One region of the Pseudoalteromonas sp. c7(2019) genome, then DNA from elsewhere that is predicted to be linked to it. Evidence: predicted binding sites of a transcription regulator. Region 1 holds the regulator's gene; each other region holds the start of a gene.
The links. The regulator sigma-54, encoded in region 1, starts transcription at its own class of promoters, with help from an activator protein. The targets are predictions, from matches to a motif close to GTTGGCACGNNNNTNGNNT.

Region 1 (4,220 bases):
TTAAAAACCGAAGTGATAAAACTAATTAACCATACGCGAACCATATATTATGACCAATAAAATATTAAAATCACTTATTATTCCTACACTTATACTAGCGTTTAATAGTAGTGCTGCAGAGCAAAACACGCAACCGACTGCAAATCAAATTTCAATAAGCGCCGATAAGCAAGAAGGTCAATTAAAAGCTAATGTCGGGATTTTTGAGAAAAACGTTGAAATTATTCACGGTAACCGCCGTATCACAGCCGACCGCTTAGAAGTACATAAACGCGATGAACTTGGTGATAATAAACAATTATTAATTGCTACAGGTAGCCCTGCGCACTTTGAAGAAAAGCAATCAGATGGCACGACTATGAGCGCCAGTGCTGACGAAGTGCGTTATGATGTATCTAAGCGTTTTTTAACGCTTGTTGGTAATGCACAAGTATCGCAAGCGGGACAAAAAATAAATGCTAAAAGCATTACCTACGATATAGAGCAGCAGCTAATCAGTGCCGAAAAAGATGAAAACTCAACTGACCGCGTTCACACAATTTTAGTACCAATCGAGACTAAAAAAAGTAAAAAAAGCGACAAAGGTCAACCATGAGCACATTAAAAGCAGAGCTATTAGCAAAGAGCTATAAAGGCCGTGAAGTTGTAAAAAACGTCGGCCTTGAAGTCAAAGCTGGCAGTATTGTTGGCTTACTTGGCCCTAACGGCGCAGGTAAAACCACCACGTTTTATATGATAGTAGGACTTGTACCTAGCGACAAAGGTAAAATATCGATAGACGATAACGATATTACTCTTTTACCTATGCATAGTCGTGCTAGATTAGGCATTGGCTACTTACCGCAAGAGTCTTCAATATTCAGAAAGCTGACTGTTTATCAAAACTTAATGGCCATTTTAGAAACGCGCAAAGAGTTAAATAAACAAGCTAGAGAAGACACTCTCGATAAATTATTAGATGAATTTAGCATACAACACATTCGTGATAGCCAAGGTATGGCATTGTCGGGTGGCGAACGTCGTCGTGTTGAAATAGCACGTGCGCTGGCAGCAGATCCTAAATTTATATTACTGGATGAACCATTTGCAGGTGTTGACCCGATTTCGGTATTAGATATAAAGAAAATAATAGAACATCTTAAAAATCGTGGGATTGGTGTATTAATTACCGATCATAACGTAAGAGAAACCCTTGATGTTTGTGAAAAAGCCTACATTGTTTCTCATGGGGAGCTGATTGCATCAGGTACTCCAGAACACGTATTAAATGATAAAACAGTACGCGATGTTTACTTAGGCGAGCAATTTAGGCTGTAACATTTACGCCATGTCTTTAAGCATCTGCTAGTATTAATTATAACAACATAAAAGGATTGTTAGAGATACATGAGGCAATCACTACAGCTGCGCATGGGCCAGCAACTTACAATGACTCCACAGCTGCAACAAGCTATTCGTTTGTTGCAACTCAGTACATTGGATCTCCAGCAAGAAATACAAGAAGCTCTCGACAGCAACCCGCTATTAGAGGTTGAAGAAGCAGACTATTCAGAAGACGCTGCAGGTAAAAACGAGCAAAAAGCAGATACAGATGACATAACTGTTAGCGCATCTGCCGATGATGCTCCAAGCGAATACGAACAAGATAGTGGTGAAGCACTTGCAAAAGACACGCTAAGTGACGACATGGCTATGGATGTTAGTTGGGATGAGTACATGAGTGCCGCTCCAGCAGCATCATCGGGTCCGATGCCTGAAGACGAATCAATATACCAAGGCGCCTCTACTGAAACGCTCCATGAGTATCTAATGTGGCAGTTACAACTAACGCCATTTAGCCCTACAGACGAAGCTATTGCTATTGCTATTGTAGAAGCCGTCGATGATTCAGGTATTTTAACACTAAGCTGCGAAGAGATTTTAGAAAGCTTTAATCAAGAAAACGAAGATGATAACGAAGTCGAACTTGATGAAATTGAAGCTGTATTAAAACGCATCCAACTGTTTGATCCAGTAGGCATTGCTGCACGTAGCTTACAAGAGTGTTTGTGTATTCAGCTTAACCAGTTTGATAAAGAAACACCTTACATTAATGAAACAAAAATGATTTTAACCGAGCATATTGATTTATTAGCTGCTCGTGACTATCGTACATTAATGAAGAAAACTAAGCTCAAAGAAGAAGAGCTTAAAGAAGTAATGACATTAATACATACTCTTAGCCCTAAACCTGCAGATACTATTGTAAGAGAAGAATCTGAGTATGTTATTCCTGATGTGTCAGTTAAAAAAATTAAAGGCCGCTGGGTTGTTGAGTTAAACCCAGATAGCATGCCTAAAATTCGTGTTAATAGCCAATACGCTGCAATGTCTCGCACTGTAAAATCCAGTGGTGACAGCCAGTTTATTCGCTCGCATTTACAAGAAGCTAAATGGTTTATTAAAAGCTTAGAAAGTAGAAACGACACGCTATTAAAAGTAACAAATTGTATTGTTAAGCAACAACAAGGCTTTTTTGAACACGGTCCTGAAGCCATGAAACCAATGGTTTTAAATGATGTTGCTGAAATGGTAGAAATGCACGAATCAACAATTTCGCGCGTAACAACCCAAAAGTATATGCACACACCCCGTGGTATATTTGAGCTTAAATACTTTTTCTCAAGCCATGTAAGCACCGAAAACGGTGGTGAATGTTCATCTACAGCAATCCGTGCGCTTATCCGAAAATTAATCGCAGCAGAAAACTCAGCAAAACCATTGAGTGATAGCAAAATAGCGGATATATTGGCTGAGCAAGGAATTAAAGTAGCGAGACGTACAATCGCAAAATACCGCGAATCTCTGGCTATTCCACCGTCAAATCAGCGTAAAAGTTTGATTTAAGACGCAAAAAAAAGAGGGTAATGCTTATGCAACTAAACTTAACTGGTCGTCACGTAGAATTAACCGATTCACTAAGAGACTATATTAATACCAAATTTGCGAAGCTAGAAAGACACTCTGATCATATTAATAATGTTCATGTCATTCTCGATGTAGAAAAATTAAATCAAAAAGCAGAAGCCACCATACACGTAAGCGGTGCTGAGCTATTTGCCTCTACAGAACATCAAGATATGTATGCCGCCATTGACTCGTTGATCGACAAGCTCGATCGACAAGTAATTAAACACAAAGAGAAGCTTGCTCGACACTAATATGATGAAATTAAGCTCACTTATATGCCAGGACTGCAGCAAAGCTGCGGTCCTTTTTAATAGCAAAAAAAGAATTTTAGAGTTCATTAGCGAACTTGCCCACGACAAACTTCCGTATTTACCGCAACAAGATATTCTTAATGCTTTAATGAGCAGAGAAAAATTGGGTAGTACAGGTATAGGGCGTGGCATTGCCATTCCTCATGGAAGAATGAGCGGTGCAGAAGAGCCTTTGGCTTTAGTACTCGTTAGCGAAACTCCAATAAATTTTGATGCGATCGATAATCGCCCTGTTGATATTTTCGTCGCACTCATCGTACCAGATGGCGATAACCAGCAGCACTTAAAGACTCTAGCAACCATTGCTGATAAACTAAACAACAAAGATTTTTGTAAACAGTTACGCAGTGCAAAATCAGATACTGAGCTTTACCAAGTTATTGTCAATCAATCATAGTTTTATAAAGGGTGTTAAATGGAGTTAATTATCATAAGCGGCCGTTCTGGTTCTGGAAAGTCGGTTGCTTTACGCGTTGTAGAAGATTTAGGTTATTATTGCGTAGATAATATTCCAGTTAACTTGCTTCCTTCATTAGTTCGCAGTGTGTCTGATAGCTACGATAAAATTGCTGTTAGCATTGATGTGCGTAACATCCCTAAACAACAAGATGAATTTAACGATATTCTTGAATACTTGCCTGGCTTTGCAAAACCTACGTTATTTTATTTAGATAGCGACGATCAAACATTGATCAAACGTTTTTCTGAAACTCGTAGATTACACCCACTATCAATTGACTCGTTGCCTCTTGATTTAGCCATCAAAAAAGAAAAAGAATTACTTGATGTATTAATCACCCGCGCCGACTTTATGATAGACACGACTGATTTGAGTGTTCATCAACTTGCTGAATCTATTCGTGAAAAGATTTTAGGTAAAAAAGATAAGCAACTGATTGTCACGTTTGAATCGTTTGGTTTTAAATACGGTATACCAAAAGAAGCAGATTACGTATTTGA
Region 2 (4,220 bases), on a different contig from region 1:
TACTTTTAAGCGGCTTTGCCAATATTTTAACTGCTGTTTAAATACCGGATGCGGACGTTGCTGTTGGCTATGCAACGCTAAACTCAACTCGTTTGCACTGTTTACTCGGCTCTCAAGTAATGCCACTAAATAAATAGCGAGCCTAAAAATACCAGGGAGTTGGTCATCAAGTATTTGTGCTTTTAATAGCATATGCGCCAAACGAATATCAGCACCAAAACCTAACATTTTACTGCCAAGCGGTGTGAGCTTACCTTTGCTATCAATAGCTTCAAGCATGTTGAGCAGGTTACTTGCTTGCTCGCATTGTTGCTCAGTGGGCTTATCGAGCAAGGTTAGCTCATCAATACTGGCTCCCCACTGCTTTGCCTCAAGCATAAGTTGGCTTATGTCTGATGTGAGTATTTCGGGATTGTCGTGGCTATTACGTCGCTCAAAGGTTTGCTTTGAGCCAATTCGATAAACAATGCCCGGCTCTATTCGCCCTGCACGCCCTGCACGTTGCACAGCAGACGAGCGCGATATACTTTGTGTTGTGAGCTCAGTAACCCCTGTTTTTAAATTAAAGGTAGCTGCACGGCGCTTGCCGCTGTCAATTACAATGCGTATGCCTTCAATAGTTAAACTGGTTTCGGCTACATTGGTGGTAAGCACTACTTTGCGCATGCCGTTTGGTGCAGGAGCAATAGCAGCTTGCTGATTGGTTTTATCTTGCTCGCCAAATAACGTTGCAACTTGGCAGTTACTGGGTAAATCGCTAAGTGCTTGCTGCACGCGTAGTATCTCAAATTGCCCAGGTAAAAATACCAACGCACTGCCTGTTTGCTCATTAAGTGCTTGTTTTATTATGGTAGGAATTGCATCAAGCCAACGGCTTTCATCTTTTATGGGTATGTATACTTCGTCTATTGGGTAGCTGCGACCGCTTGATTGAATTACAGGGCAGTCAAAAAACGCTGTATAACGCTCAGTATCAAGAGTTGCCGACATAAGCATAATGGTTAAATCTTCACGCAGCGCACTTTGGGTCTCGAGCGCAAAGGCAAGTGAGGTATCGGCTGCAATTGAACGCTCATGAAATTCATCAAATATCAGTAAATCAATATCGCTTAATTCGGGATCGTTTTGCAGCATGCGCGTTAGCATGCCTTCGGTAACTATTTCAAGAAGCGTATTAGCGCTTACTTTACTCTCGCCCCTAATCCGCAAGCCCACACTTTGCCCAACACTCTCGTTTTGGCACTTTGCTAGGTAGCTGGCAATATTACGAGCAGCTAAACGGCGAGGCTCTAGCATTACAATACGTTTAAAATGCCCATCGCGCATTAGTTGCAGCGGCAACCACGTAGATTTACCCGCACCAGGCGGCGCTTGTAATAACGTAATAGGATTACTTTGTAATGTAGTAACGAGTTGTTGATATATGTCTTGAACAGGCAGCACAGCTATTTACCCTAAATTGCTTTGCAGGCATTGTAACAAAAAACCAAAGCCTAGCTGCGGTTGATGTTTATTAATAATTGCTATTAACTACCCGATACTAATCTAATTCGCTCTGCAGGCACTCGTAATTGCTGCATTAAGTAAATTTTAAATGGTGCTTCATAAGGTTGCTCATCAACCGCTTTTTGCATGCACAAAAGCCATGCATCACTTTGCTCAATTCCTACATGTAAATGTTTATGCGCTTGAGGAATGTTAATACTGCCAAAATGTTCAGCGTATAATTTAGGACCACCTAACCAGCCCGACAAAAAATAAGCGAGCTTTTTACGTGATGCCGATAAGTCTTTTGAATGCATACTCCTTATATGCTCAGCCTCTTTTAAAGCGTCCATATTATCGTAAAACGCATTCACCAATTGTGTAATACCTGCTAACTCACCTGCCATTTTGTATGAGCAGTCACCCACTCCGTATTCACACGTTTTTGTATTCATAACTCACTCAGGTTAACTACTTTGTTTAATACCTGCATATTAGCTTAAAACAAAAATTTAAGAATGAGTTACATCAAAGCGGCGTAACTTATGTCAGCAATAATTACAGGCTGCTATGTATATTTTTTAATAAATAGCGCAATATTAAAAACAAAATCGCTCAACATAAAAATATAACCAACTGATAATAAAAACAATAAAACCATTATTATTCCTTGGTACAAGGCTTGCTACTTTATAACTGACAGTTAATTCACTAACCTAAAGTAAGGATAAACTTATGAACAGCGATCGTATCGAAGGTAATTGGAAAGAACTTAAAGGTAAGGCTCAACAAAAATGGGGCGATCTTACCAACGACGATTTAGATAAAATTGAAGGTAGCCGTACAGAGCTAGTTGGTAAAATTCAGCAGCAATACGGTAAATCTAAAGAAGAAGCAGAGCGTGAAGTTGATGAGTTTGAAAAAGGTCGTTAAACCGCGTTAACCGCTTTTAAAAAAACCGCCATTTGGCGGTTTTTTTGTTTAAGCTGTAGGTTATTTAGCTACGCTTTTAATTGGTTACCAATCGGTAACTGCCTAATACGCTTTCCGCACGCTGCAAAAATAGCATTACATAATGCTGGCGCATAAACTGGTGTAGACGGCTCGCCTACCCCTGCTGGTGGTGCATCGCTTTGTACAATTTCAACGTCAATCTCAAGAGGTGCGTCGCTCATACGCGGTACGCGATAATCATGAAAATTACTTTGCTGTACGCGCCCTTTATCAAAGGTAATACCATCGCTGATTGCAGTTGTAATACCGTAAATAGAGCCACCTTGGGTTTGGTTTTTAACGGTGTCGGTGTTTACAACCGTACCCGCATCAATGGCAACCCACGACTTAATTACTTTTAAATCGCCAGCATCCGACACTTCTACTTCAACTACCGTAGCTACATAAGTTAAAAAGCTTCTGTGTGCTGCTATGCCTAAACCTCGACCTTTAGGAAGCTCTCGCCCCCATTTACTCATGTCAGCTACTTTTTCAATAACATGGCGCAGTCTGCCAATATCTAGAGGATAAACCGCTTTATCGCCACCGTAATTATCGTATGTAGCATTTTGCTCTGTTACATCAACAATACGACTCGGACCTATAGTGTCTAGTAAATAGTCTTTTTGGTCGCGACCGGCTTTGTGCGCTGCTTCACCAATAAATGACTGAATAGCAAAGGCATGAAAAATATTTGATACAGAACGCATCCAACCAATTCGTGCTTTAGCAGGCGCATCACCGTTTTCTAACTTCATATTAGGTGTGTTAATAGGGTTATCGGTAAATCCTAAGCGCAGTTCAAAGCTTCCTGGCGTAGTCGCCCCTTCTGAAAAGGTAGAGGTGATCGGTGAAAACGCGGTGCGGTGTAAATAAGATTCTATAGCGCCATTTTTATCTAGCGATGCTTCAATGTGCTGAGCCGAAACCGCATGGTAAAAACCATGTTGTATGTCGTCTTCACGCGTCCATTGCACACGAATAGGTTTGCCTACTTTCATTGAAAGGTAAGCTGCTTCTGCTGAAAAGTCAGGTTTTGACTTACGCCCAAAACCGCCTCCTAACATGGTAACGTGAACATTAATTTTGCTCTCATCCATGCCAAGCATTGCCGCCACTGTTTTCATATCGGCTTGTGGATTTTGCGTAGCAGCCCATATATCAACACTGTCTTTGTTGTACATAGCTGTTGCACAAGGCGGCTCCATTGGTGCTTGAGCAAGATGCGGTGCGTAATAATCAGCTACCAATTTATTGCTCGATTTAGCCAACACGCCCATGGCATCGCCTTTATCACGTATGTTTGCCTGTGGAGTTTGTACTGTTTGTAATAATGACTTTTTAAATTCTTCTGAATTGTAATCGCCATTTTTGCCATCATCCCACACGACTTTTAATGCTTTACGCCCTTGCCATGCAGCCCATGTGTTTTTAGCTATAATCGCAATGCCACCTTTTGGCTGAAACTGCGGTGCGCCTTTTGGTGCAGGTATTTCAATAACATCTATAACGCCGTTTATCGCTTTTGTAGCACTGGCATCAAACGACTTAACAACACCGCCTACTACCGGCGGGCGTTCAATTATAGCCACCAGCGCTTGTGGTTCGCGTACATCGGCTGCAAATATAGCTTTACCTGTTACTAAATCGGCTAAATCTATGTGCGCCATGCCGGTATTAATATAACGCCATTCTTTGCGTGTTTTAAGCGTTAGTTTGTCAGCTTCTGGTGGCGTTATTGT
Region 3 (4,220 bases), on a different contig from region 1:
AATTTCACGAATAATTGCTTGAGTCAATTTTGGTGAACCACAGATAATATTGCCGCTGTGGTTATAGTTATTACCACCAGCGAAATCTACAACCATACCGCCCGCTTCTTTAACCATAAGTTCGCCTGCAGCAGAGTTCCAAGGTTTTAAACCAATTTCAAAAAATCCATCAACACGGCCAGCTGCAACGTATGCCATATCTAAAGCAGAACAACCTGCGCGGCGAATGTCTGCAGTGTGTACAAATAATGCTTTAAACGCTTCAGTGTATGCATCCATGTGGTTTTTGTTTTTGAAAGGGAAACCAGTAGCAAGTACAGTGCCTGCAAGAACCGTAGTTTTGCTAACACGTAGACGTTTGCTGTTTAACTGAGTGCCTTGACCGCGAGATGCAGTGAAAAGCTCACCACGAATTGGATCATAAATAACAGCTTGGTCTAAACGACCTTTAACTTTAAGTGCGATAGAAACCGCGTAATGAGGGATACCTTTGATGAAGTTAGTTGTTCCATCGATAGGATCTACAATCCATTGGTAATCATCATCCTTGCCTTTATGCTCACCTAATTCTTCACCAACAATAGAGTGAGTAGGGTAAGACTGTAAAATAGTGTCACGAATTACGGCTTCGGCTTCTTTATCAATGTTAGTTACTAAGTCGTTAGCGCCTTTTTGTTGCACTTCAACTTTTGATAAATCTTCACTTGCGCGAAGTAAAATTTTGCCTGCGTTGCGCGCAGCGCGAACCGCAATGTTTAACATTGGATGCATGGTATTACCTTTGGGTTGTAAAAGAACGTTTATATATTTCAGCCGGCGTATTTTAGCGACTTTTGACATAAAGTAAACAATAAACCCCAAATACTTATGTTTGTTTTTTATACAAGATTGAAAAATGTCTATATTTTTAAAAAATAATAATGAGCAATTAATAAGTCATTATGTTCCTTTGTGTGTTAATTAAATTGAATTAATTTTAAATAACGCTTTACCTAAAGTTAGCTTGAGGTTTTATCGTGCCCCTAACTTAATTGATAGGACAACATTATGTATTTAGAGCACGTAAACTTAGTCGCGAGTGATATAGATAGTATGCTTAAATTTTATCGCGCTGTATTTCCACATTGGTCGATTAGAAGTGAGGGCAGAGGCGATTGGCATGGAAAACCAAGACGCTGGGTACACTTTGGAGATGACACGCATTACATTGCGATAAGCGATCATGGTGAGGGTGAAAACAGAAACTTATCGGGCCATCAAATTGGTTTTGCACACTTTGCTTATGTAACTAATAATTTAAGCGCAGTAGTAATGCGCTTAAATAAAGTGGGTTTTACAGTAAGCAAGCAAGGTAGCGAGAATCCTTTCAGAAAGAATGTCTACTTTATTGATCCCGCCGGGTTTGAGGTGGAATTTGTAGAGTATTTAAGTGATGTACCAAGCGAGCGAAATAACGATTTATAATAAAATACTAAGCAGCACGCTAAAGTGCTGCTACTCAATTATAGTGAGCGGTTATTATTACCGGTGCCAAACTGGGTTTTTAGCTCATTTGCAAAGCTCATAAATTTTTCTTTAATTGTGCGCTTTATTTTTACTTCAACCGATCCCATAACTGCCTTTCCTTCAATATGAATAGTAGGACCTTGGCGTTTGTTAAGCGACACAGATTTATTTTCAAGACTACTTAAAATACAAAACATTTTAGACACTACATTTACATGCTCTGGTACGTAAATCTCATCACTACCAAAAATACAGTTAACGTGAATAGTTACATTTTGATGCGCAAAAATGGCATCGGTAAAATCTAGCACCACCGATCCCATAAAGTTACTCAAATATATATTCTTTGGCACGACCCACTGACCGCTTCGCTCGTTAGAGCCTAAAATGCTGCGTAATGTAAAATCATCATCACTGTTTTGTTGTGCACTATAATGTGGTGTAAATTGCGATTGTTTTTCTGCTTTATATTGCTGATCAGTATTAAGTGTTAAATCTTCTACTAAGGCTAAAAGAGCTTCGTTATTAGGTGCATCCATCGCGTTATCTAAGCGTCTCTCAAATGCATCAACAGAAATAACCCCATGACTGTAATTATAAATTAATTGATCAATTACTTGTTCGCGTACTTGCTCTATTGGGCGGTCTTCGACTTTTACAGACATGGGGCATTCCTTATTATATTTACTATTAATACAGCTCTTGATGTTTATATGCAAAGCACGCACCAAATATAATAACCTTAATTATCAATGATTTAATTTTAAATGATGTTTTATGTTTTGTTATATTAACGATAGATTAACCAAAAATGCAATTATCTAGTTATTTTCACTATTTGAGAAAGTTTTACCGAGTAGCCTGTAAATAGTTACACAGCTATAGATAGTGCCTTATCCCAAAATTACATCAAGTTATTGAAATGTATATATAAATAAAGTTGGCCTAAAGCTCGCATTAGTTAAAGTGTCTTTAATCAAAAGGAGAAAGATTATGAAAACATTTAACAAATCTATTATCGCAGCTCTAGTTCTTGGTACTACGGCTATGGGTGCCCAAGCAAACAGCTGGGAAAACGAAAGTAAAGATGCTTGGATTGATGGTAAGGCAGAAACAGTTCTACTTATGAACACTAATCTAAACAACTTTGACATTAACACTGATGTAAAAAATGGCAAGGTAGTACTTACAGGTAAAGTTAATAGCGAGCTTGATAAAGAGCTAGCAGAAGAACTTGTACTTAGCCTAGATGGCGTATCTGATGTTGAAAACAGCCTTACCGTTGTTAAAAGCATGGACACAAAAGATAGAAGCAAAGACATGATGGACGATGATGATAACGACTTAACGGACGCTAAAATCACCACTGTAATCACAACTCGCTTCCTGTTTGATTCAGAAGTTGGTGGTACAGACATCGATGTTGATACCGACAACGGTATAGTAACTCTGAATGGCTCAGTAGAGTCTGAAGCTGAAAAGCAGCTAGCAGTTAAAATTGCTAAAAATGCTGAAGATGTTCGTGACGTAGTTGATAAACTATCTATTATTGCTGAATAACACAGTATAGTTAAGGCCCACTAACACTGGGCTTTACGCCTTTTTAATGCTTAATTTAAATGGAGTTTAATCATGGATATTATTCGTATAATACTTTCAGTTTTATTGCCGCCATTAGGTGTATTTTTGCAAGTTGGCTTAGGTATGCATTTTTGGTTAAATATTGTATTAACACTGTTAGGTTATTTCCCAGGGTTAATACATGCAATCTACATTATTGCGAAAAAATAATGACAGATTATATATTGTGTAAGCCGACTACTGAGGTTTAACTAAATAAAAACTTCAGTACTGATCGGCTCACAATATCAGTTTTTAAAGTAAATATTTTTTATCAAAATCTAATTTTTAATTGACTCAAACTAAGTGATTTATTTCTTGTAACTCACTCCCAACATTCCCTCAGCCACACCTATCGTTTACTTCAATTAAGCTTTCTAACTAACAGCAGTGTTCTGATTCTGTATTGATGCCATTTAGGAAGTCTTTAACATTAGTTTGTTTATATATCTACAATACGCGATTAATTACTCTATTATTAAGTGGCAATATTACCATCACTTCTAGTGTTATCATTAAACCAAGTTTTTACGCATATTGAGGTAGCTAATTGAATATTCGACTTATACTGTCAGGCGTTGTGTCATTCGTTTTTTATTTTAGTTGGGCCTACTGGGCAAATAGTTCGGCAGATATTGCTAAATCTGTCACGTTTCAAGCTGCATTAGTACAAGGTTTGTATAGTGGATTTGTAACGCTGTTTTTTACTTTTATTTTAGAAAAGGTCGTCAACAAGTATAAGTCTAGTTATGTAACGCTTGCGTTTGTAACTCCAATTATTTGTATGTTTCATTCTAAAACACCACAAAACGTAGCAATACGACAAAGCTTCAATAATGCAATTAACTCTAGCGCCTCGTATTTAGGTAACAAAAAAATAGCAGGTGTACTTTTTGCGCCTATTATTCCGATTACTGTTCAATCGAGCTTAGTGATTATGGTGAATGTAATTAATCAGACACCTAATTTGGCACTTACAGTAGCCCCAAGCATATTTTTTACAGCCTTGTATGCCTACACATATATGTTAGCTTTACTTAAAAAAGTAGAGCGTTAAATATAAAAGACTACATGTGGGGGGAAGGTTTTTATAA

Region 2: a site for sigma-54 is predicted at 2,155-2,173, ahead of GQR38_RS02130 (CsbD family protein). Genes of this name have one in related genera too.
Region 3: a site for sigma-54 is predicted at 2,446-2,464, ahead of GQR38_RS15150 (BON domain-containing protein). Genes of this name have one in related genera too.

Annotation. Positions count from the first base shown of each region.
Region 1 covers NZ_WTKS01000003.1:322,908-327,127, forward strand. The annotation lists gene lptC (LPS export ABC transporter periplasmic protein LptC) at 1-60, shown strand, start outside; gene lptA (lipopolysaccharide transport periplasmic protein LptA) at 50-595, shown strand; gene lptB (LPS export ABC transporter ATP-binding protein) at 592-1,317, shown strand; gene GQR38_RS05180 (RNA polymerase factor sigma-54) at 1,387-2,886, shown strand; gene hpf (ribosome hibernation promoting factor) at 2,913-3,200, shown strand; gene ptsN (PTS IIA-like nitrogen regulatory protein PtsN) at 3,205-3,657, shown strand; gene rapZ (RNase adapter RapZ) at 3,676-4,220, shown strand, end outside.
Region 2 covers NZ_WTKS01000002.1:55,404-59,623, reverse strand. The annotation lists gene hrpB (ATP-dependent helicase HrpB) at 1-1,443, opposite strand, end outside; gene GQR38_RS02135 (group II truncated hemoglobin) at 1,527-1,940, opposite strand; gene GQR38_RS02130 (CsbD family protein) at 2,221-2,418, shown strand; gene GQR38_RS02125 (molybdopterin cofactor-binding domain-containing protein) at 2,487-4,220, opposite strand, start outside.
Region 3 covers NZ_WTKS01000014.1:33,147-37,366, reverse strand. The annotation lists gene suhB (inositol-1-monophosphatase) at 1-771, opposite strand, end outside; gene GQR38_RS15160 (VOC family protein) at 1,048-1,464, shown strand; gene GQR38_RS15155 (LiaF domain-containing protein) at 1,503-2,171, opposite strand; gene GQR38_RS15150 (BON domain-containing protein) at 2,500-3,066, shown strand; gene GQR38_RS15145 (YqaE/Pmp3 family membrane protein) at 3,139-3,297, shown strand; gene GQR38_RS15140 (hypothetical protein) at 3,677-4,183, shown strand.